Regions from separate parts of the Dehalobacter sp. DCM genome, predicted to be linked through region 2. Evidence: riboswitches for the same ligand, from Rfam matches in the RefSeq annotation. Region 2 holds a riboswitch; each other region holds the start of a gene.
What was found. A riboswitch is a leader RNA that binds a small molecule or an ion and turns the genes downstream of it on or off. The one in region 2 is predicted to bind cyclic di-GMP.
Positions count from the first base shown of each region.

Region 1 (5,607 bases), 1.2 Mb from region 2:
ATAATTTTCGCTTTATACGCTACCCCGATGATCCCACGGCTGTTATTCAGTGCCGCAATCAGCCCGGCTACGGATGTGCCATGACCATGATCATCCTGAATCGCTTGGGTAGAGGTACTTCCGGTATAGGCATTGTACCCGCCGACAAGGTTACTGACCGAACCGTCCTGCAATTCCGTGCTGTTGAGGTCGACACCGGTATCAATAACGGCAATGACAATGCCTTCCCCCGTAGCCCCTTCATCCCAGGCTTGATCCGCACGCACCTTGCGCAGGCTCCACTGGTCACTGTATTCCGGATCGCTGATGGCAGCCGTAACCGCCATCTCATCCATGGTATAGGTCTTACTCCATTCAGCACAGATGACAATCGGCGATTGAAGCACCTTCCGGACAATCCCTTCCCTGTTCGCCTCGTTAAGGCCACGGTACTGAAACGTGGCATAATTCAACGGCCCCGTCCGGATTAGCTCTCCGCCCGTAGCCGTTGCTAATACGTTTAAATCTTGGGGATTCGCATCTGCAGCAACCTGTACAATTAAACGTACTGCGTCAGGATCATATTCGCCGGTTAAAACCGACGTGTATCCGCCTTCTTGGCTTGGTGCCGCCAAGGCATAACACGGCGGAACATTTCCTATTAATAGAATCAGCGTCAGTAACACGATAAGTTTTTTCATTTTACTGCGTACCCTTCTTAAGTAATTAGCTCAGTTTATTAACGTCACTTTCCATATTCATTTTGCATTCAAAACCAATTCATTAATTTCCAGCTGTAATCTTACCAATTTAACATCCATTACCGTAAAAAGATGATATCATATATAAGAATATTATCACATAAGGACATCAATAGGCATCCTAAACTCCAGCAAAAGCATTCACACAAATCATCAACAAATCTTCCATATATCTTCCATTCTCTTAAGAGCAGTCTGTATGTCACATACCGGCGTCAAGCGGAGCATGGATTGCGCAGCGCAACGGTCCATGGATGACGGACCATGGATGGTCCTAAGTTCAAATTCACCACGGATGGTAATAGAATTTGAACTTCCTGTTAACGATTGCAATTCGCCAAGGAAGGCAAAAGAATTTTAACTTCCGTAATGCAAATTCATGGATGGCGCTATCTGCCGAAAGCGGCATGTGACATACAGACCTACCCCAAATTAGCGATTAGTTATCAGCAAATGAACGGATAGTTCTTTATGATTCGCCAAAATAAAACATTTTCCTTTTTTTACAAACAGGATTTAAGCCCCTTTCGGAGAATTAGTATAAAATGGAACTCCATGTTCCAAAAAATAGAATAGAAAACCCAAACAGACAACATTCAGATGGAGGAAAGCATATGTTCATTAAACTGAATAGGCACGAAACAGCAATGAAGCGGCTGGTGAAAAAAGGAATTACCACTTTGACCCTGGCTTCTTTTATTGCTTCGAATATTTTACTGGGGACCATCAGTCCCATCCCCCAGGCATACGCTGAAGACGGTATCTCTCAGACTTATACGCGTTTCGCCGGTGACAGCCGGGCCGAAACGGCGGTGGAGATATCCTCTAATAACTGGTCGGATGCATACAATGTAGTGTTGACACGTGAGGATGCTTTTCCTGACGCACTGGCCGGAGCAGTCCTGGCCAACAGCGCGGTGGTCGGTGGCGGGCCTCTGCTGCTGACTCATTCCAAAACCCTGCGTCCGGAGGTTTTGCAGGAAATGAAACGCCTGAATACCTCCAAGGTGTTTATTCTGGGCGGGACCGGTGCAATCTCAGCGGATGTGGAAAGCGCGCTCAAAGCCAATGGCATTTCCACTGTGCGCATTAAGGGAAGCAATCGTTACGAGACTGCCGCCAATATCGCCATCACTTCCGTGGAAAACAGTTCGCGGGCTTTTCTGGCTTCCGGTCAGGTGTTCGCGGATGCACTCAGCATTTCTTCCTACGCGGCCGCCAATGGTATTCCGCTCCTGCTGACGGACACCAAAAAAGTCCCGACAGAAACCCTGAATGCCTTAAAGAAAATGGGTGTCACCGAAATCACCCTAATCGGCGGTGAGAGCGCCATCAGCAAAGACATAGCGACTCAACTGCAAGCAGCCTCTTATAACGTAACCCGGATCAGCGACCTGGATCGCTATAAGACCAATGTGGCCATCTTAAACACTCTTCCTTTTAATAAAGATAAGATCATCGTAGCCACCGGCGATAACTTCCCGGATGCCCTGGCCGGATCCGTCCTGGCAGCCCGGAATAATAATCCGATCCTGCTGGTACCCAAAGACGAAAATAAACTGCTCAATACGCCAACCGCATCCTATATTAATACGAACCGCAGCAGCGTCAGCAGTTTCTATCTGCTCGGCGGCTGGGATGTGATTAATCCGAAAGTGCAAAATATAATACGAACAGGAAAAATTACTTCCCGTATCTCCCTGCAGTTCTGGGATGGCTATGCCAGCACGTCAACTTACGAAACACAGCTTTCTTATGTGCCCGGCTACGTCGGGGATTATATCGATATATTAGTTCCCAATTTTTTGGGAGCTAGACAGAGTGACGGCAGTATTACCTCTATTAACCCGGATGGCAGTTTTGCCTATCGTTTCAGTAGTTCTGATATACCCAAATACCTTGTTTCCTTGGGGCAGAGCAACGGTGCCCGTGTGGTTCCGATGGCCATGGCCAGCGGCAGTACCGCTGACAAAATGCTGCAGGACCCCGTGAAACGCAGTACATTTGCCGCCAGTGCCTTAAAGGTAGTAAAAGAAACCAATGCGGATGGTATTTTAATTGATATGGAAGCGTTATCGGAAAAATCCGAAGCAGGGCTTACCAGTTTAATGCAGGAGCTCTATGCCAGCCTCCACCCCATTGGCAAGCTGGTGATGGTCTCTGTCATGTCCAAAACAGATCCTGCCGTGGAATGGTGGTATGACGAGTATAATTACGCGGACCTGGCTCAGTACACCGACTATATCCAAATCATGACTTATGATTACTCGACCTCCCAACCCGGACCCATCGCACCGCCGGATTGGATGAAGAAGGTCATATCCTATGCCGTGACCGAGATCCCTTCGGAAAAGATTCTGATGGGCGTTCCTTATTACGGCAGAGCTTGGCGCAAGGATACCACCGATCCGACAAAATGGCTCTATAAAACGTTTGGCTGGGCAATGGCCACGCAAACGGCAGAACAATGCGGTGCAACGATCACCCGTTACACAACCCTGACAGACCCGGTGGGCATCCCCACTTTCAAGTATACCGATGAGAACGGCTATAACCGGACCTGTTATTTTGATGACCGTCTCAGTTGGAGCGTGAAACTGGATATCATGGATCAATACAATCTGGGCGGAATCGGCGGCTGGTCCATGGGATGGATCAACACGGTCAGCTCGCCGGAGCTCTATCCGCTGTTAAAGGAAAGAGTCTAAGCAGTAATATATCAATAGGTTATGGCAAATTATTGAAAATATTTTAAGAAAATGATTGCATTCACTCAAAATATGGATTATAATGACTTTACAAAGCGATAATAGCAAACTTGTCGAAAGGCAAGGACGCAAAGCTACGGGCCTAAATCCTTCGGGATATGGTCGCCGGGTTGCCGAAAGTGGAGTTAATAGGTAAAGATAACACCTGATTCGGCATCCGAGTCAGGTGTTTTTTCTGTTCATGAAACAACACCATCAAACTAAATAACAGCAAAACGATACTGGCAAACCCGTCGAAAGGCGGGGACGCAAAGCTACGGGCCTAAATCCTTTGGGGTATGGTCGCCGGGTTACCGAAAGTGCAGGACAGCAGTCTATGCTGTTTAAACGCCCGCTTTAGGTGACCCCCGAAGCGGGCGTTTATATTTTCAAGATTTGACGAGCAAGTAGAAGGAGGATACATATGTTTAAGAAAAATATCACCGTAAAAGTAATCGCCGTTATTCTGACCGCCTTGTTTTTCCTGCCGCTGGGCAGTGCCAAAGCAGAGGCAGCATACAGTATCGGTTTTCAGACTGAAACGGTACAAGTGACTTCTCCTTCAGCCAATAATCTCCAATATGACCGGTCCTTTACCATTGCCGGAACAAGCTCCTTGCGCTCTGTCTGGGTATGCCTGCGCGGTCCGGCCGGTGAGATCACCACCTATCCGATCACCGTTTATAATGGCTCATTTTCCAAAGAAATCTGGCTGCGCTTCGGTGCAGGTACTTATACCGTCTGGGTTGGCGACAATAACAAGCAATTTGACGGACGCATCCGTTTTGAAGTGCAAAATACATCCACAGACGATTATTTCAATCTGACGCCATCCGGTCTGGTCAACAGCGATAATAAAGCCGTTATCAATCTTGCCAATTCTCTGACCACCGATAGCATGACCGAAATGCAGAAAGTCAAAGCGATCCATTCCTGGGTTACCAAGAATATCAAGTACGACACCCAAGCCTACTACGCCGGGAAAATCGGCAATTACTCCGCCACGGATGTTATCAACAGAAAACTGGGTACCTGCCGTGACTATTCCTTCGCTTTCGCAGCCTTATGCAGAGCCTCCGGCATCGAGACCCGGGTCGTATACGGAAATGCCTGGAGCAGTTCCCAAAAGAAATATGAATTGCATGCCTGGAATGAAGTTAACGTTGACGGCGAATGGCTCAGTGTCGACACCACTTGGGATGCCGGCTATATCAAAAACAGCAAATTCGTTGTCGCCAGCACATCAAAATATATCGGTATGAACCCCGCAACATTCAATAAGACACACCAGCTGACGAAAGTAACGCTTTACTAATAAATCATTGACTATCCGGAAGATATCATAATAACATAACAATTAACATTGACCATAGACTACTCATATACATTTCCACTGAAAGAAGCCGCTGCAAACGCAGCGGCTTTCTTTTAACTCTTAAAACAAATCATACAAATCAAACATACAAAACCAACATTCAAAAACATAAGATCAGGCAAAGCAATGTATGCCAGCGTCAGCGGAGCAGGATAGTTTTTTATTCCTTATTAAAATAATCACTGATATTCTGGTTCGCCACAATCGGCTGATACCGCGCACGCAAAACAACTTCATTCTGCCGGGTCAGTTCACGGAAGGCCATCTCGATACGACCCACAACCATCTTCGTATTCTCCGCATTGATTCCCTGAAGGATCAGAATGTACTGCAGTTCGCCCCACATCGCACAGACGTCACCTTTACGCAGGCTTCTGGCTAAGATATCTTTTAAGATCGCAAACGCTTTGTCGGCGCGGCTCCGATCCAATTCCGCCCTGCCGCTCAGCTGGAGAGATAAAAGCACGGTAAACACGGATTGCCCGTTACGTTCCACACGGCGTCTTTCCAGATCATAGATAGACTTAAAGGTCTCTTTATCGCAGAAGAACGGTCCGCTGTCGTCATTGCTGCTGGTCATTTCCTCCTGCACGGAGTCAATATCCGCCCGGGCAGATTTATCCTTGGCGGTGATCCGGTTGTACAGATTCTTCAGTTCGGCCGACGGCCGGACACCAAGCTCCTGATACAGCTTACTGGTTATGTATTCATAGTTCTGGCGGGCATCCTTTACTTTTCCCTCTTT
Region 1 covers NZ_CP092282.1:4,149,509-4,155,115, forward strand. The annotation lists gene LPY66_RS19370 (S8 family serine peptidase) at 1-680, opposite strand, end outside; gene LPY66_RS19375 (cell wall-binding repeat-containing protein) at 1,355-3,448, shown strand; cyclic di-GMP riboswitch class I at 3,542-3,626, shown strand; cyclic di-GMP riboswitch class I at 3,722-3,806, shown strand; gene LPY66_RS19380 (transglutaminase domain-containing protein) at 3,912-4,802, shown strand; gene LPY66_RS19385 (BTAD domain-containing putative transcriptional regulator) at 5,023-5,607, opposite strand, start outside.
Region 1: another riboswitch for cyclic di-GMP. It lies ahead of LPY66_RS19380 (transglutaminase domain-containing protein); the one in region 2 lies ahead of LPY66_RS04260 (prepilin peptidase).

Region 2 (5,607 bases):
GTGCGAAGCTGCCGGATTCGAAGTCATTGATCTGGGAATTGACCAGAGTCCCAGTGCATTTGTTCAAAAAGTAAAAGAAGTACGACCCGATGTGGTGGGTATGAGCGGTGTATTGACTTTAGCGTTAGACTCCATGAAAAAGACTGTCGAGGATTTAACTACAGCCGGAGTACGTGACAGTGTCAAAATCATCATCGGTGGTAACCCGGTAACACAAGAAGCTTGTAAACAGATTGGTGCCGACGCCTTTACCACTAATGCTGCTGAGGGAGTAAAGATCTGTCAGGCTTGGGTTCAATAGATAACACGTTAAGTACGGAATTACGACAGGTCCTATAAAATTTTTCAAATAATTGCAAAATTTTTTAAAAAGAATATTTACAAAGCTGAAATAATGTATTATAACCTGAATTCCGAAGCAAATTAGATAAAATAACAGCGCAAACCCTTGGTATATAAAGGATAGCGCTGTTTTTGTTTTATCAAATTCTCATGGTGTAATTTAGCTCTTTTTAGTATCAGCTAAAATATTTTTTATCTCTTTTAGCGTGAGGAACTCTTTTGAAAAATCAACGCCCAAGACATCTTTCAATGCTAAAGATATCTCATCAACATGATCAAAGATGTATAGGTTTTTGTCTACTCGCGTACATTCTATTTTTCGTAAGCTATCAAGAATGTGCGTTGCCGAATACTTTCCATCAAATTGGTGCTGAAGAATCCGAATGATGGCCAGAGCCATAAAACAAATAAGGAAGTGCGATTCTATGCGGTCTTGCTTGGAAAGGTAAATCGGTCTGGTTTTTAGGTCGCTCTTCGTGATTTTAAAAGATTCTTCAATCCGCCAAAGCCCACGGTAGATTTCGATGATTTCCGTATCAGACTTATCCAGTTCACTGGTAACGATGGCATAGTACCCATCAAATTTTTCTTCTTCCCGAAGTTTTGCCTCATCAAATACCGGTCGTTTGTTTGCGGTAATGATCTCGCCGGTTTCTTTATCGTATTCAAGATTTTTAACGTATTTGGCAGCACCGTAGGAAGTGGCCCTATTGTACTTACCAGGGTCTCTTACAAGCTCCATCGCTTTAAGTAAAGCCGGTTCTCTTTCAGCTTTGGCACGTCGATCATAGTCTCTTGAATAAAAAATGATCTGCTTTTCATCAATGCGTTTTTTCACCGGTTTATTGTCGTTTCCGACGACACTGATCTCTCTGGGATAGATTCGTGATTTAATCTTGTAGTCATCGCCGATCCAAGTATAGCCGTCCTCATCAAAGACATAGTCTTTCAGTTCCTTATGAGCCCCTCGAACGGTCTGGCTGTACACATACCCGTCGCCGCGCATGACGTGGTAGTTAATGTTCTTTGCTGTGTTGTTTCCCTTATCGGCGACAATAATAACACGACCTATGTCATACTCTCTTTTCAGCTCAGCCAGCATGGGACGCACCGTTTCGCAGTCATTGGTGTTTCCCGGGAAAAGCTTGTAGGAGATTGGGATACCCATCGTATCCATAAATAAACCCATCTGAATGATTGGATCAGGGCGATGTTCTTTAGAGACACCTTTCTTCTTCATGTCGTCTTGTTCGTCGATCTCGAAATAGTAATTGGTTACATCGTAGTATACCAACTCTGTCGTTCTGCCGCAGAGAGCTTTAACCTTGTTATGGAGATGGACCTGTAAGTCATCTCGGTACTTGGCAATGATACTTAATGCTCCGTACACATTATCCAGCGAGAAATCCATATTTTCAAAGTACCGGTCTTTGTTCTCGAAGGCTTTTTTCTTTGAAGCCGGATCTCTAAGGCGTTCAAAGATCAATAACTTAACAACATTGTTCAGGATATATTCAATATTCAGATTCCGCGCCCTGTTAACAAAAAAAGTATGGAGTTCAAGATCGTGATATATCTTACTTAATGCAGCATAGCCGAAATACTTTCTGTTCATATTACCAATAGTTAGAGTAGCAGCCCTGTTAATCTTAATCTGATCGATGGATTTAGATAGCTTCTCCTCAGCATCCATTTTTTCAACGACTGAAGTGAAGTGTTCAATTGGATCGGGATATATTTTTTCAAGGACATCCACGTAACCAAACGATTCAATGGTTCGCGTTCGCGATTGTTTTCTTACAGGATCATAAAAGTTTGTGGCAGCTGACAAATAGGTTCTGCCTGTCTTAGAGTGAAATGCTTTTTTTAAATACATGAAAACACCTCGCGTTCACTTAGACTATATACTTAATTATATCACAATACGTTACATTACGCCATATAAATATGATTTAATTTGACTAAAAATATATTAAAAAAACCTTGCATTTGCAAGGCTATTGCTCACTTATTATTAAATTATTGCTTCTGAATTAGGGAGTAAAGATCTGTCAGGCTTGGGTTCAATAGATAACACGTTAAGTACGGAATTACGACAGGTCCTATAAAATTTTTCAAATAATTGCAAAATTTTTTAAAAAGAATATTTACAAAGCTGAAATAATGTATTATAATGACCTCACAAATCGATAATAGCAAACTTGTCGAAAGGCAAGGACGCAAAGCTACGGGCCTAAAACCTTCGGGTTATGGTCGCCGGGTTGCCGAAAGTGTAGGACATCAGTATATATGCCCTCTTTAGGTAACCCCCTAAAGAGGGCTTTTTGTATAGGCTGAAAAGGTATGTCGATTTGAACACGAAGAGGGTTATACAATGAATGCATTCATTATTCTGATTTCCGGTATACTCGCCGGCTTACTCATGGAGAAGATCACAGTTCTTCTCGTGAAGAGAAGAGTGAAGGAAATCGAAACCCCAAAATTTACGGGAACACCTCTCCGCAGCATGGTCTGGGCGCTGCTCAATGGATTAAGCTGGCTTGCTGTGTACCTTTTAGATGGCCTTAGCGCAAGAGCCATCGAATGTGCACTGGTCATCTCGGTGGTCATTATTATATCCGCCATAGACATTTCGATCAAGAAGATTCCCAATGAGTTGCTCTTGTCCCTTCTAATTATTCATACCGGCGTACTTATTGCTGAGGGACAAATCAACAGTATTCTTCCAGCGATATTTGGACTCGCAACCGGATTCTTCGTCTTTATGCTTCCTTTCCTTGTTGGCAAAAGCGCTGGCTTTGGTGATCTCAAATTCTCTGCAGTGGTCGGGTATATATTAGGTGTCCATGGCGTTCTGCTATCAGTTATTATCATGGTTGCCCTGCTTATCCTGTTTACGCTTTATCTAATCGCAACCCGTAAAGGGGGCTTGAAAACAAGATTGGCGCTGGGTCCTTTCATGGCAGCAGGCGCTCTGGCGGTTATGATCTATAATTTGGCATTAGGACAGAATCTCTTTAGCTTCATTACCCTATTTACGCTCTAATCGTACAGGTATAAATCCAAACCAATGATCTTAAATAATTATTTTGTTTTAATAAAGGAGGAGAACCCAAATGAAACAAATCGCGAAAAGATTCTTTAAAGAGGAAGACGGACAAGGTATGGTCGAGTATGGACTTATCATCGGACTGATTGCTATCGTTGTCGTTGTCGCGTTAGTTATCCTCGGACCGAAGATTGCCAACCTGTTTAATAATGTCAGCAACAAATTGTAATCCCTAAATTGGCTTAAATTGAATTTGATCTGTGGTGAAACACCTTGTTTTAGCTGCGCTCTGTTGATCTTATGAACTCGGGGTGCAGCTAAAGCACTATTTGGCTGTATTGCGGTTTTCGAAGGATTACGAAGGCTGTGATTGCAGCAAATGCTTGATCCGGAAGGAATGATCCCATTGCTGAAACAATTGTTAAAAAAAATAAAAGGGAATAAGGGGCAGGCTGTGGCAGAGTTTGCACTCATCCTTCCGATACTTCTGCTTATTCTGGGGGGGATTATTGACTTCGGCTGGATCATGATGAACCAGAACGCAGTCGATCACAGTGCCAGAGAAGGCGCGCGGTATGCGATTGTTCATGCCATAGAACCCAATGCAGTAACCAATATCCAGAACTATACGAAGGCATTGACGCCGTCTTTTATCTCCGGATCACTTGTGGTTACGGTAACCTTTTCCAATACGACTTATCCGAGGGAAGGCAATGTCACCGTATTGACTTCCAGCGACGTCAGCATATTGACACCGATTGTAGGAGTATTTGTCCAAGGCGATACAATTCATCTCGATTCTTCATGTACGATGAAGGTGGAATAATCATTGAGAAACATCACTATTACATATAAAACCAAACAATTTAAAATTCTGTTAAAACGATACCTATCCATAGCAGTGAAAAATGAAAAGGGTGTCGTGGCTGTTATCGTCGCTTTTGCCATGGTCGCCATTTTAGGAATGGCAGCCCTGTCGCTAGATATGGGTACAGCCTATTTAAGCATGGGGAAAATGCAGAAAGCGATTGATGCTGCGGCATATTCAGCCGGGAGACAGCTCCCGGTTCGAGTCGATGATTATTATGCTATTAATGCGATAAAAGAAAAAGCCGCGCAATATGCCAGCATCAATGGGTGTGATACATTATCTGCAAGCGATGTCACTTTGGGGGGTGCGGTTTTTGACTATTACACCAATATACAAATCCAAACCCAAGGCAGTGTGGATACGTCCTTTGCCCGTATTTTTGGCGTTGATTCTTTAGACTTCACCAAAAAGGCCATGGTCAAGATGTCCGCCATTGAGCAAACCACAGGTTTGACTCCCTTAGGCGTGGAAAAAGTAGAGTTCCAGCAAATTGTTCAGAAACAATTAACTGACGGTATACAAAAAGCCGTATTGAAGAACAGCGCCGGCGGAGGCATCGGACCGTTTTACAGCATTTTGGATTATGACGGAAAAGGCGGCCAGGGTGTGGACTATAGTCGGGATTTAGGACCATTGGGCTATACCGGGGTTGTAAAAGTTAACGATATATTATTTAAGGGGTTTGGGGCCAAAGTGGGTATCAGCAATGAAATTTATGAAGCGCATGCCTGCCCTCATTATCCAGCTTGTACACCGGAGAATTATGTATATGGCTGCCCGAGTATATTGAAAATACCGGTTTACACCGTTGTGGATAAAAAAACGATACGCGTGGATGGTTTTGCTGCTTTTCTCCTGCAACCGCGTACCGAGGAAGAAAAATCCTCTGATGCGATCGTTGGGATCTATGTAAAATCGCTCAGTACGGGCACAGCCAGCGGAGGCGATGTCACCGAGTCCGATTTTAACTGGCTGCAGACCTTAATGCTTGTAGAATAATGGAAAGGCGAGGATTGGTGTGAAAAAGCTTATTATCTTAGCACTATTACTGGCCGTCATAACCGGAATGGCGGGCTTCTTATTTCTTTCTAATTTGGAAAAGAAGGTGGAGAAGAATGCCTTGGGAGGGACAACACCGGTCGTCGTCGCCAAAGTCCAGATCCCGGAACGGACAAAGATCACACCCGAGATGGTCGAAGTAAAGAATATGCCCACGGAAGCCGTTAATCCGCTGGCGGTAAAGGACGGAAACAGTATTGTCGGGCGGGTCACGAAAGTAACGGTAGAATCCCAGGAGCAACTATTGACGTCGAAGCTGGTGGGTGAGGCAGATCGTGACGTAGAG
Region 2 covers NZ_CP092282.1:873,748-879,354, forward strand. The annotation lists gene LPY66_RS04250 (cobalamin B12-binding domain-containing protein) at 1-301, shown strand, start outside; gene LPY66_RS04255 (IS1634 family transposase) at 503-2,218, opposite strand; cyclic di-GMP riboswitch class I at 2,527-2,611, shown strand; gene LPY66_RS04260 (prepilin peptidase) at 2,717-3,388, shown strand; gene LPY66_RS04265 (Flp family type IVb pilin) at 3,459-3,620, shown strand; gene LPY66_RS04270 (TadE/TadG family type IV pilus assembly protein) at 3,771-4,217, shown strand; gene LPY66_RS04275 (TadE/TadG family type IV pilus assembly protein) at 4,221-5,261, shown strand; gene cpaB (Flp pilus assembly protein CpaB) at 5,281-5,607, shown strand, end outside.

Region 3 (5,607 bases), 710 kb from region 2:
AGATTGATCCCGTTACCTTGCGCAAACGGATCGGTATGGTTTTTCAAAAACCGAATCCATTTCCCATGTCAATCTATGACAATGTTGCTTATGGGCCCCGGGCGCATGGGTTGAAGGATAAACAGAAACTGAATGAGATCGTTGAAAGAAGTTTAAGGGAAGCCGCACTATGGGATGAAGTCAAAGACCGCTTGAACCGATCCGGTCTGCAGTTATCCGGAGGACAGCAGCAGCGGCTGGTCATCGCCAGGGTACTGGCTGTTCAGCCGGAGGTCTTGCTGATGGATGAACCGGCTTCTGCCTTGGACCCCATCTCAACGGCTAAACTCGAGGACCTGATTCTGGACCTCAAAGAGCAATACACGATTATTATCGTTACCCATAATATGCAGCAGGCCGCCAGAATATCGGACTATACGGCATTTTTCTTGACTGGGGATATGATCGAATACGGGGTTACCAAAGAGCTGTTTACCCAACCCCGGGATAAGAGAACAGAAGATTATGTTACCGGCAGATTCGGATAAGGAGGATAAATAGTATGACACGAAATTCGTTTGCATCGTCTTTGGAGGAACTGAGCCATGATGTCTTAATGATGGGGAACCTGGTGGAGAGCGTTATTTCCTCCGCAGTTAAATCTTTGGAAGAACGAGACTTGCAATTGGCCGAAAAAGTCATCGCCGATGACGACACGGTGGACCATTTTCAGTTGGATATTGAAGACAAATGTTTAACGATGCTGGCACTGCAGCAGCCCATGGCCGGCGATCTGAGAACCATAGGCACGGCACTGAAAATAGTGACGGATCTGGAACGGATTGCCGATCACGCCGTCGATATTGCTGAAATAACCCTGAAGTTGAGCGATGAACCTTTGGTTAAGCCCCTTGTGGATATTCCAAAAATGGCCAAACTGGCGCGGGAAATGCTGAGAGACAGTATTACCGCGTATACGAACAAGGATCTGGACCTGGCCCAAAGTCTTATTATTAAAGAGAAGGAAGTCGACAGGCTTTACGCGTTGGTGTATGAAGATCTCTTGCACCTCATGCAAAAGGATCAAAAAAATATCGCCCAAGGCATCAATCTGCTGCTTGTTGCGCTGTCGCTGGAAAGAGTAGCGGACCATGTAACCAACCTGGGTGAATGGACGATCTATCTGGCAACAGGAAAAAGAAGAGATCTCAACGATGATCAGTTTTAATACTAAATGAATCGTATTGAAAGGATGCATGAAGTAATGAAAAAGTTATTGATACTTATTCTTGCCGGGATTCTGGCCCTGTCTGTCAGTGGCTGCGGCAACAGCGGCACCGCCCAACAACAGGCGACGATTACCGTTGCGGGATCGACGTCGGTGCAGCCGATATCCGAAGCACTGGCCGAAGCATTTATGGAAAAAAATAAAGATATCAAGGTCAATGTCCAGGGCGGCGGCTCCGGAGCGGGAATCAAATCCGCTCAGGAAGGCACAGCTGATATCGGGTCATCCTCCCGGGAACTGAAGAGCGATGAAGCCGGGCTGACGGAAACGGTGATTTGTAAAGACGGTATTTTAGTGGCCGTCAATCCCCAAAACACCGTTTCTGATCTGACCTTGGAGCAAATTAAAAAGATCTATAGCGGCGATATCACCAATTGGAAAGAAGTCGGCGGAGCTGACCAGGCCATCAATATAGTTACCCGAGAAGCGGGATCCGGCACACGGGGCGCCTTTGAAGAACTGGTCATGGGAAAAGACACGGCCATCAGTGATAAAGCCGTGGTCCAGAATACCACCGGTGCGGTTCGTGCCGCTGTGGCCGGCGATGCCAACGCCATCGGCTATATATCCATGGCCAGCATTGACGACACAGTGAAAGTGATCACGGTAGAAGGCGTGGCGGGGAATGCAGAAAACGTGATTAACGGAACCTACAAAATCCAGCGTCCGTTTCTGTATTTGACAAAAGGAGAACCTGCCGGTGCAGTGAAAACCTTTATCGACTTTGTTTTATCGGAAGAAGGTCAAAGCATTATTGAGCAGGAAGGGTTGGTTCTGGTAAAATAAGGTTGAAGTGGAAAAGTAAGAAATCACATATGTCAAGATAATTCATGAATAATTAACTGGTATTACAAAAAAGTTTTGCCGCTGCACATGGTTTCTAAAACCCATATGTCAGCGGCTGATTTTTTCCCAAAATCGTATGTTTTAGTTCATAAGGTATACTGACCACGATGTATTTATGGTAACATAAATATATTGTATTGTAGTGTAAATGAAAAACAAACGGTTAGTTGTTCATTCCATTATCATATGAAAAGTCAATCTGATCCATGGTTTTGTCTGATTTCCTGTTTTTTCAATGTAGTCACAGGGAGGAAAGGGATGGAAAATTTTTTGGTAGAACATAAATGGTTGTTTTATGCTGTATTGTTTGTGATTGGACTGGTTATTGGACGGCTGGTCAAAAAGATAATTCAAATGACCATCGATGAAGAGAACGTACGGCTTAAGGCACCGCTAGTCGTTGAAATCTTCAATGCCCTTCTTTATTGTTTTGCAGTTTGGAAGTTTGGCGTATCGTTATATGCGCTGTGTACGATGCTCACAATATCGCTTCTTTTGATGGTTGCGTTTATTGACTTTAAAACAATGCTTATCCCCAATTGGAGTGTTTATGCGATTATGGTCCTTGGTATTGCGGCCATATTCCTGAACCACGATATTTCCTGGTGGGAGAAGATCATTGGCTTCTTCGCGGGCGGAGTTATTTTACTGCTCATATACATCCTTTCCGGCGGCGGGATCGGCGTCGGTGATATTAAACTCATGGCAGCCGCAGGATTTTTTATGGGATGGAAGCTGACGCTGTGGTCGCTCCTGGTGGGCTCCATTATCGGCGGGATCATTGGGGTGATCATTTTATTAACCGGCAAAGGAAAACTAAAAACAGCCATACCGTTCGGGCCGTTCTTAGTCATAGGGATATTGAGCAGCATCCTTTTTGGTGACATGATGATTGAGTGGTATTGGCATTTCATTATCCGATAAATATCGCTAAAAGGTATACTAAAGTATAATTATGTATGGTCTCTTGGTTTCATTTACTAAAAAAAGGATTGATTTTTGTCAAACTGTCGGATATTATTGGAATTAATTGAGAAAGTTTGTAATTGAAAATTTCCGAGATAACCTGGATAATTGAGTTGAGGATGAAAACATTTCCCTGGTAGAAAAAAATAAGAGACTAATTTTAGTGTGATGCGATGATATACAGTATGCAATGGTTACTCTGTACTGTATGGAGCGAGTAGTGAAACCGGCACACGGCATCTGATGCTGTGTGCTTTTATTTTTGGATGACGAAGCGGCGATGATTATGCAGGAGGGGAATATATCGCATGCTGGAAGTAAAAAAAGTAGTGAATGCGAAGTATCGCGCGATTACCGGTTACCGATACATATCCTGGTTTTTGACTTCGATGATCTACCTGATGGATTCGTCTGCAATTACGCTAAAATACTGCATTGCCGTTGTGGTTTCTCTTTTGGTTATTACCATCAGTATCAACAGTCTGTATCTCAAAAGTGAATCCAGAGTGGCAGTCGCGAGGGTAAATATTGCCGAAAGTCTGGTCATCGCCATCCTGATGATTTCCACCGGGGGATTGGACAGTCCATTTATCTGGTATGCCATTAATCCGATTTTCATTACATGTGCTTTTTTCAAAACGGTCTACTGTTTCGTTAATCTTGTCTTTTACCTCATCGTTGCGTCTGTGACCAGCTTGCTTTTGTTCAATCCGCAAGGTCTGGCACTTCCGGACCTGATCACAGAAAAGTGTTACATTATCCTGGTATTCGTCCTGATTGTTGCCGCTATCCGCATCTTGTTTACCATGATTCAGCATCTGGATGATCAGGCTAAGGCTTTCCATAAACAAAAAGAGGAACTTCTCGGTATGAACCTCAAACTGGAACAGGCCAATGCCAGCGCCAAGAATTCCATGGAACATATCATGTCCTTGTACCGGATTATTGAAGTTTTTGCAGCAAGGGAGAACGCCCGGGATATTCTCAAACATTTGGTGAAACTGGCCAATGATATTCTGCAAACAAAGTATGCCTTCATCTGGGTAGCTCCTTTCGGAGAAGACCCTGACAGTATGGTGACCGGCAGCGTCTTTGAACCAAATGAAGACTGTCTGAAAGAACATATTACTTCATGGTTTACAACCAATGAAGCGGATGCGCTTAACCCGGCCCGCCAGGTTATTGGTTTCCAGGGGGTTCACTACTTGCTGGTTTCGCTGAAATCCGTTTCCAGATTTTATGGTTATTTTGGCATTAAGTTGGTTGATAAGAATGAACCGGATCTGTATCAGGAACTCATCAAATTTTTGGCTGATATTATTACCATGGTTCTGGAAAGGAATCACTTCGAGAAAATATCGTCCCAGTTAATGATTCTGGAGGAACAAAACCGTATCGGCAATGAACTCCACGACAACGTCTCACAGCTGCTTTTCAGCATTGTCTATGGGATACATGCGCTGAACAGCAACTGGCCGAAAATGAACCGGGAAAATATCGAACAGCAGCTCAATGTGCTGGAACAAACGGCCAAGAATGTCAGTACGGAATTGCGCACTTCAATCTACGGATTGAGTACCCGTAAACGAGGGGAACGGGTTTTTGAAGAAAGTATTCAAAAGTATCTTTGTGATTTTTCCAGTCTGAATGACATCAAGGTCCTCTTTGATTTCCAGGGTGATGAGGAATTGTTGTCCTATCCTTTAAAGCAAGCCATGTTCCGGATTATCCGGGAAGGCTGCGGTAATGCCATCTGGCACGGGTGGTGCAGCGAACTGAAGCTGCACATTCAGGTCCGGATTGACATGTGTGAACTAATGATTCAGGATAACGGACATGGCTTTGATGTTGAGAAATTCCTCAAGGATAAAACCAGTAAGGGCTTGGGGCTGCATAACATGCAGATCCTGGCTCAGACCTTCAATGGGACGTTTGATCTGCGCAGTGAAATTACGATAGGAACAACTCTCATCATCCGGTTCCCGTTAAATATTGGATCTCTTCATTTTTTTAAGGAAGAGAGGGGAGTAGTAGCATGAAAATAATCATTGTCGATGATCATCCGCTCGTTCGTCAGGGATTAAATGCGGTAATCTCAACTGAAAACGATATGGTAGTCGCCGGAGAGGCTTCAAATGCCGAGGAAGCAATCGAGCTCATCCGTTCCCTCCAGCCGGATATGGCGTTGATTGATTTAAGGCTTGCGGATTCTTCCGGTTTGGATGTGATAAAAAAATGCAAAGAAATGGTGCCGCAATGTAAGTATGTTGTCTTGACGTCATCCGTCAATAAAGAGGACTTTCGTAATGCGGATCAAATTGGGGTAGATGGCTATATTCTAAAAGAGGCTTTCCCGGAAGAACTCATTTCCGCCATGCGGCTGATCCATCGGGGAAGAAAATATTATGATCCGTTAGCCATTGAGTTTATGATGAAAAACCAGTCCAACGACACGATCAACCAATTGACGTCACGGGAACTGGATGTTCTGCTTACCCTGAGCGAGGGTTTAAGTAATAAAGAGATTG
Region 3 covers NZ_CP092282.1:1,585,727-1,591,333, forward strand. The annotation lists gene pstB (phosphate ABC transporter ATP-binding protein PstB) at 1-527, shown strand, start outside; gene phoU (phosphate signaling complex protein PhoU) at 542-1,207, shown strand; gene LPY66_RS07485 (phosphate ABC transporter substrate-binding protein) at 1,244-2,053, shown strand; gene LPY66_RS07490 (prepilin peptidase) at 2,372-3,037, shown strand; cyclic di-GMP riboswitch class II at 3,237-3,320, shown strand; gene LPY66_RS07495 (sensor histidine kinase) at 3,388-5,118, shown strand; gene LPY66_RS07500 (response regulator) at 5,115-5,607, shown strand, end outside.
Region 3: another riboswitch for cyclic di-GMP. It lies ahead of LPY66_RS07495 (sensor histidine kinase); the one in region 2 lies ahead of LPY66_RS04260 (prepilin peptidase).

Region 4 (5,607 bases), 1.4 Mb from region 2:
TTATGTCGAACCATCCCGGCGTCCCACCGACGGGCGTTATGGGGAAAACCCCAACCGTCTTCAGCATTACTTCCAATACCAGGTCATTTTGAAACCTTCGCCGGATAACGTGCAGGAGCTGTATTTGGAAAGCCTTGAACGCTTGGGAATCAACCCGGCTGACCATGATATCCGGTTTGTCGAAGACAACTGGGAGTCCCCTACATTAGGTGCTTGGGGACTGGGCTGGGAAGTATGGCTTGATGGTATGGAAGTGACTCAGTTTACGTATTTCCAGCAGTGCGGCGGTATCGACTGCAGACCGGTTTGTGCTGAAATCACTTACGGCATCGAACGGCTGGCCACCTTTATTCAGAGCAAGGACAGCGTATTCGATATTGAATGGGTCGGTGATATTACCTACGGAGATATTTACCTGCAAAATGAAAAAGACTATTCGCGTTATAATTTTGAAGTAGCAGATGTCGATGCACTGAGACAGTGGTTCGATATGTACGAGAAAGAAGCCGGGCGAACCGTTGAAGCCGGTTTAGTCGTACCTGCCTACGATTACGTATTAAAATGCTCGCATACCTTTAATCTCCTGGAGGCCAGAGGCGCAATCAGCGTGACTGAACGCACCGGTTATATCGCCCGGGTCAGGCATCTGGCCCGTCTTTGTGCCCAAGCATATGTTGCTCAGCGGGAAGAACTTGGCTTCCCATTGCTGAAGCAGAAAGGGGAATAAGGAAATGAGTAAGGACTTTTTACTGGAAATCGGGATGGAAGAAATGCCCGCAAAATTTGCACCAGGGGCTGTTGCCCAATTGGAGAATAACGCCCGTAAGCTGTTTACTGAACTGCGGATCGGTTATAAAGACTTAAAATGCTATGTCACGCCAAGACGTTTGGCGCTCTTGATAAACAGTCTGGATGAAATGCAGGCAGATATCAGTGAGGAAGTCAAAGGACCGGCGCAAAAGGCTGCCTATGACGCAGATGGTAAACCCACCAAAGCGGCCGAAGGATTTGCCCGCGGCCAGGGCGTTGGTACGGATGCGCTTTACATTAAAGAATTAAATGGTGTTCCCTACGTTTATGCTTTAAAGTCGCAAAAAGGCGACGTCACAGAGAAACTTCTGCCGGAAGTCTCTCTTAATCTGATCACCGGCTTGAACTTCCCTAAACCCATGCGCTGGGGAGATCAGGAAATTCGTTTTGCCCGTCCGATTCGCTGGCTCGTCGCTTTGTTCGGGGATGAGGTCGTACCGGTGACGTATGCAGGGCTGCAGTCCGGAAGGACAACCCGCGGCCATCGGACGTTGGGAACTTTCGCCCGGCTCGTCTGTCCGGGTGATTACGTGGATGCGTTAGAAACCGTCTATGTCCTTGCTGATCATGAAAAACGGAAGCAGAATATCTGGGGCCAAATTCAGACTCTGTCGGCGAAGGTCGGGGGAAAAGTGGATCAGGATGATGATTTGCTTACGGAAATCAGCCATTTGGTTGAATATCCGACAGCACTTCTTGGTGAAGTGGATGTCAGCTATATGGTACTTCCGGAAGAAGTCATCACAACACCCATGAAAGAACATCAGCGCTACTTCCCAGTAAGAGGCGAAGATGGGAGGCTTCTTCCTTATTTCATTACGGTTCGTAACGGGGACAGCACATCACTTGATCTAGTTAAGGAAGGTAATAAGAAGGTACTGAAGGCCCGCTTAGAGGATGCTGCCTTCTATTTCCGTGAAGATTTAAAAAAGCCGCTTCATACCAATATCGACAAACTGAACCGGGTGACCTATCAGGAAAAGCTCGGTACAGTCGGGAAACGTGTGGAACGGTTACGTCAACTGGCAGCAGCAGTTGCCAGCGCGATGAATCTCGATCCGAAGCAAACAGAACTGGTCGACCGTGCGGCGCTATTAGCCAAAGCGGACCTCGTATCGCATATGGTCTATGATTTTCCTGAACTGCAGGGGATCATGGGCGCTTATTATGCCGCAGGAAACGGTGAACCGAAAGAAGTATGCGCTGGGATTCTGGAACATTACCGCCCGCGTTTTGCCGGCGATGTCCTGCCGGTGTCGTATACCGGAAAAGTCGTGAGTATTGCCGATAAGCTGGATGCGATTGTCGGATCTTTTGGTATCGGAATTCAGCCGACAGGCTCCCAAGACCCATATGCGCTGAGACGCCAAGCACTGGGTATCGTTGGACTGCTGATCCAAGATGAACTTGATCTGTCATTGCGGCAGTTGATCGAAGCTTCTTATCGAATTTTTGTGGAACAAGGTATTCCATTAGAACCCTTAGCGGATATCGAACCAGCCCTGATCGATTTCTTTGGGCAGCGAATCCGTTACCTTATGCAGGAATCCGGACTGCGCTATGATATCATCGATGCGGTGATTGCCGGTGGCGCCGATATCCCATACCGAACGATGAAAAAAGCACAAGCGCTGGCCAAGAACAGAGAACAAAATGACTTTGTTCCCTATCTCAATGCCTATACCCGCTGTATGAACCTCAGTAAAAAATCCACCACCGATGGATGGAACAGTGCTGATCTTAAGGAAAACTCGGAAATCGAATTAGCCGCACTCCTAAAGGAAAAAGCACCCCTTGTCAGTGATGCCCTACGTGCTGCCGAATTCACTCAAGCTTATCACATTGCGGCGCAAGCCGTTCCATTGATCGAAAAGTTATTCGAGGATGTCATGATCATGGACGATGACGTTACGGTCAGAAATGCCCGTTTAGGGCTGCTTAAGGAATGTGTCAATACACTGGGCTGTTTGGGTGATCTCAGTCTGCTGGCCTAAGTGTCAGGATTTTCCCCATTGGTTCAGGTTGTTTTTTAATCTCAGTATCGATTTCTATTCCAGTTAATATACTGAACACCAAATTAATATTAATACAGGTCGCTGCCAAACGAATTACTCGTAGACAGCGGCCTTTCTTCGTATGTCAGAAAGTATTACTTTTACTTATTATTTGTCCCCTGAAAACAGTCTACTCAACCATAGTCACAATGAAGGTCGTCAGATCCTCGATCAGGTTATATTCTTTGGCTTGAACATGCGACATCTCCTTATCGGACATGAGAACCCGGATGATTGGCCGCATCGGCAGACTTTTGTTTTGGTCGACAACAATTCCGACTTCGCCGGTACTCAGTTTGACTGTGCAGCCTGTGGGATAAACAGCAATATGCTTTAAAAATGTAACAATCAGCTGCTGCGAATACAGCTTATTGGCACACCCCATTACGATTTCACAGGCTTCGTGGGGCACGATCCGATTATGCCCTGGACCGTCATTAACCAGGTTATCATAGAAGTCTGCCAGCCCGACGATTTGGGCCAGGGTATGGAGACGGTTACCGGATAATTTACGGGGATAGCCGCTGCCGTTCAGCCACTCATGATGCTGCAGCGCGATATGGGCACTGAGTAAATTCAAATCGTTTTTGGTACGAAGGATATCATAGCCATGGATGGTGTGGGTTTGGTACAGCTCAGTTTCTTTGGCAGTAAAGACATCCCGTTTAGCAAGTAAATCCTTGGGTAGCTTGACGGTTCCGATATCATGGAGCAAAGCACCGGTTGCCAGCGCTTCCAAAGTTTCTTTATCCAGTCCCAGTGCCTTACCGATGATGATGGAAAGGACACAAACACTCACAGAATGCGTATAGATCTGATTGTCATAACTGCGCATATCCGTCAGGCTGATAAAGATATCTTTTTGAAACAGAATATCTCCTATTATGTTATTGACCGCTTTCTTCACCTGAAAGCCACTAAGCTCTTTGCCGATCCTAACTGCTTCCGCAAAATGCTCCAAGGTGTTAATGGCCTCCCGTCGGCTTTCATCGGAAATAACGTCTTCGATGACGACATCTTTCGATTCCTCATCGTCCACATAGACAATACTGATACCCAGCTCTTTTAAACGGTCGATATAAGAATGGGTCAGCATGACACCTTTTCCGAGAAGGACACGCCCACTGTGTGAGAAAATCGTCCGTCCAAGCACAGCACCTTGTTGAAGCCGGTTAACACTTATCTGGCGCAACGGTATTCTTCCTTTCTGAAATGGAGTTAACAAAAAATCGCCAACAAAAGGGTATGGCGACATAAATAACAAACCTGAGCGGATTCGGCGGCCTGGCAGTCATCGGAATATCCGGAAGACCCATGGCTTTGCGTCCCTGGCTTTCGCCAGGTTTGCTATTGTCGTTGCTCTAATTTAATTGTAATTTAGTGAAAATTGTAAAATAATTGTAGCATTTCCAATGCAGTAACTTCAAGAAATATTTCATGAAAAACAAATTATTTTTCCATTCTGTTAACATGTCCGTCCAATTTACTATAGACACCTTGGGATGATGCTATTGAATGCATATCACAACAGCAACAAATAATATAACACATTCCGACCAAAAAACGTAAATTTTAGGCTGTACATTTAGCAGAAATGGTCTATAATATTTAAATGTGATATATTATTAAGGTGTATCGATATAATTATGTAATCACAATTGAGAGATGGTATATCTAAGTTCAGCTAGAGCTGCCGCCAGACTTGGCGTCAGCCAAGGTACACTGTAATTACCGATGATCAGAAGGTGAGAAGATATGCAGCTTTCGGAACGCCAAGAAAAAATAGTCGAACTCGTGAAAAAAACCAGTCCGATGACGGGAGAACAGATTGCCAGCCAGCTGAGAACCAATAGGGCCACATTGCGCCCTGATCTGACAATCCTAACAATGGCCGGCGTGTTGGAAGCCCGGCCGCGTGTTGGCTATTTCTACAACGAAGACACCGGACCTTCACCCATCGCGTTAAGAATGCAGCAGCTCCGGGTCGGCGATTTCAAATCGATTGCGGCATCGGTTAAAGAATCGATCTCTATTTACGATGCTGTCGTTTCGATGTTCACCAATAATGTGGGAAGCTTGATCGTCATTAATGACAGGCATGAACTAAAAGGTATGGTTTCACGCAAAGATATTCTTAAGGCTTCGTTAGGGCATACGGATCTGCATCAGGTTCCTATCAGCGTCATCATGACGCGGATGCCGAATATCATCATGGCAACGGCTGATGAATCCGTTCTCGAGGCCGCCAAGAAGCTTGTTCACCATCAGGTAGACTCGCTGCCCGTCGTCGAAAACTATATCAACGAGAATGGACAGGAAAGCTATGAAGTCATTGGCCGATTTACAAAAACCAATGTCACGAACCTGTTTGTGGAACTAGGTATGAAATGCTGAAGGAAACCATACAATCAGTGAGGAGGATGGATGGGTGACAGAACAAATCCCGGTAATCTACGTGATTTCCGATGCGATTGGAGAGACGGCTGAATTTGTCAGCCGGGCAGCTGCGGCCCAGTTTAACGGTATTAAAACAAAAATCCGCCGGGTGCCTTATGTCCAGGATGAAACACATATTGACGAGATTCTGGAAGAGGCTGTGGAGGAACAGGCGATCCTTGTTTATACTCTCGTACTGACCAACTTGAGAAACTACATTGAAAAGCGGGCCAAGGAAAAGAACCTGACAACGATCGATATCCTAAGTCCTCTCATATCCGCACTGGGTCATAAAACAGGACTTCAA
Region 4 covers NZ_CP092282.1:3,972,395-3,978,001, reverse strand. The annotation lists gene glyQ (glycine--tRNA ligase subunit alpha) at 1-727, shown strand, start outside; gene glyS (glycine--tRNA ligase subunit beta) at 732-2,804, shown strand; gene LPY66_RS18605 (HD-GYP domain-containing protein) at 2,995-4,056, opposite strand; cyclic di-GMP riboswitch class I at 4,140-4,223, opposite strand; gene LPY66_RS18600 (helix-turn-helix transcriptional regulator) at 4,620-5,258, shown strand; gene LPY66_RS18595 (pyruvate, water dikinase regulatory protein) at 5,293-5,607, shown strand, end outside.
Region 4: another riboswitch for cyclic di-GMP. It lies ahead of LPY66_RS18605 (HD-GYP domain-containing protein); the one in region 2 lies ahead of LPY66_RS04260 (prepilin peptidase).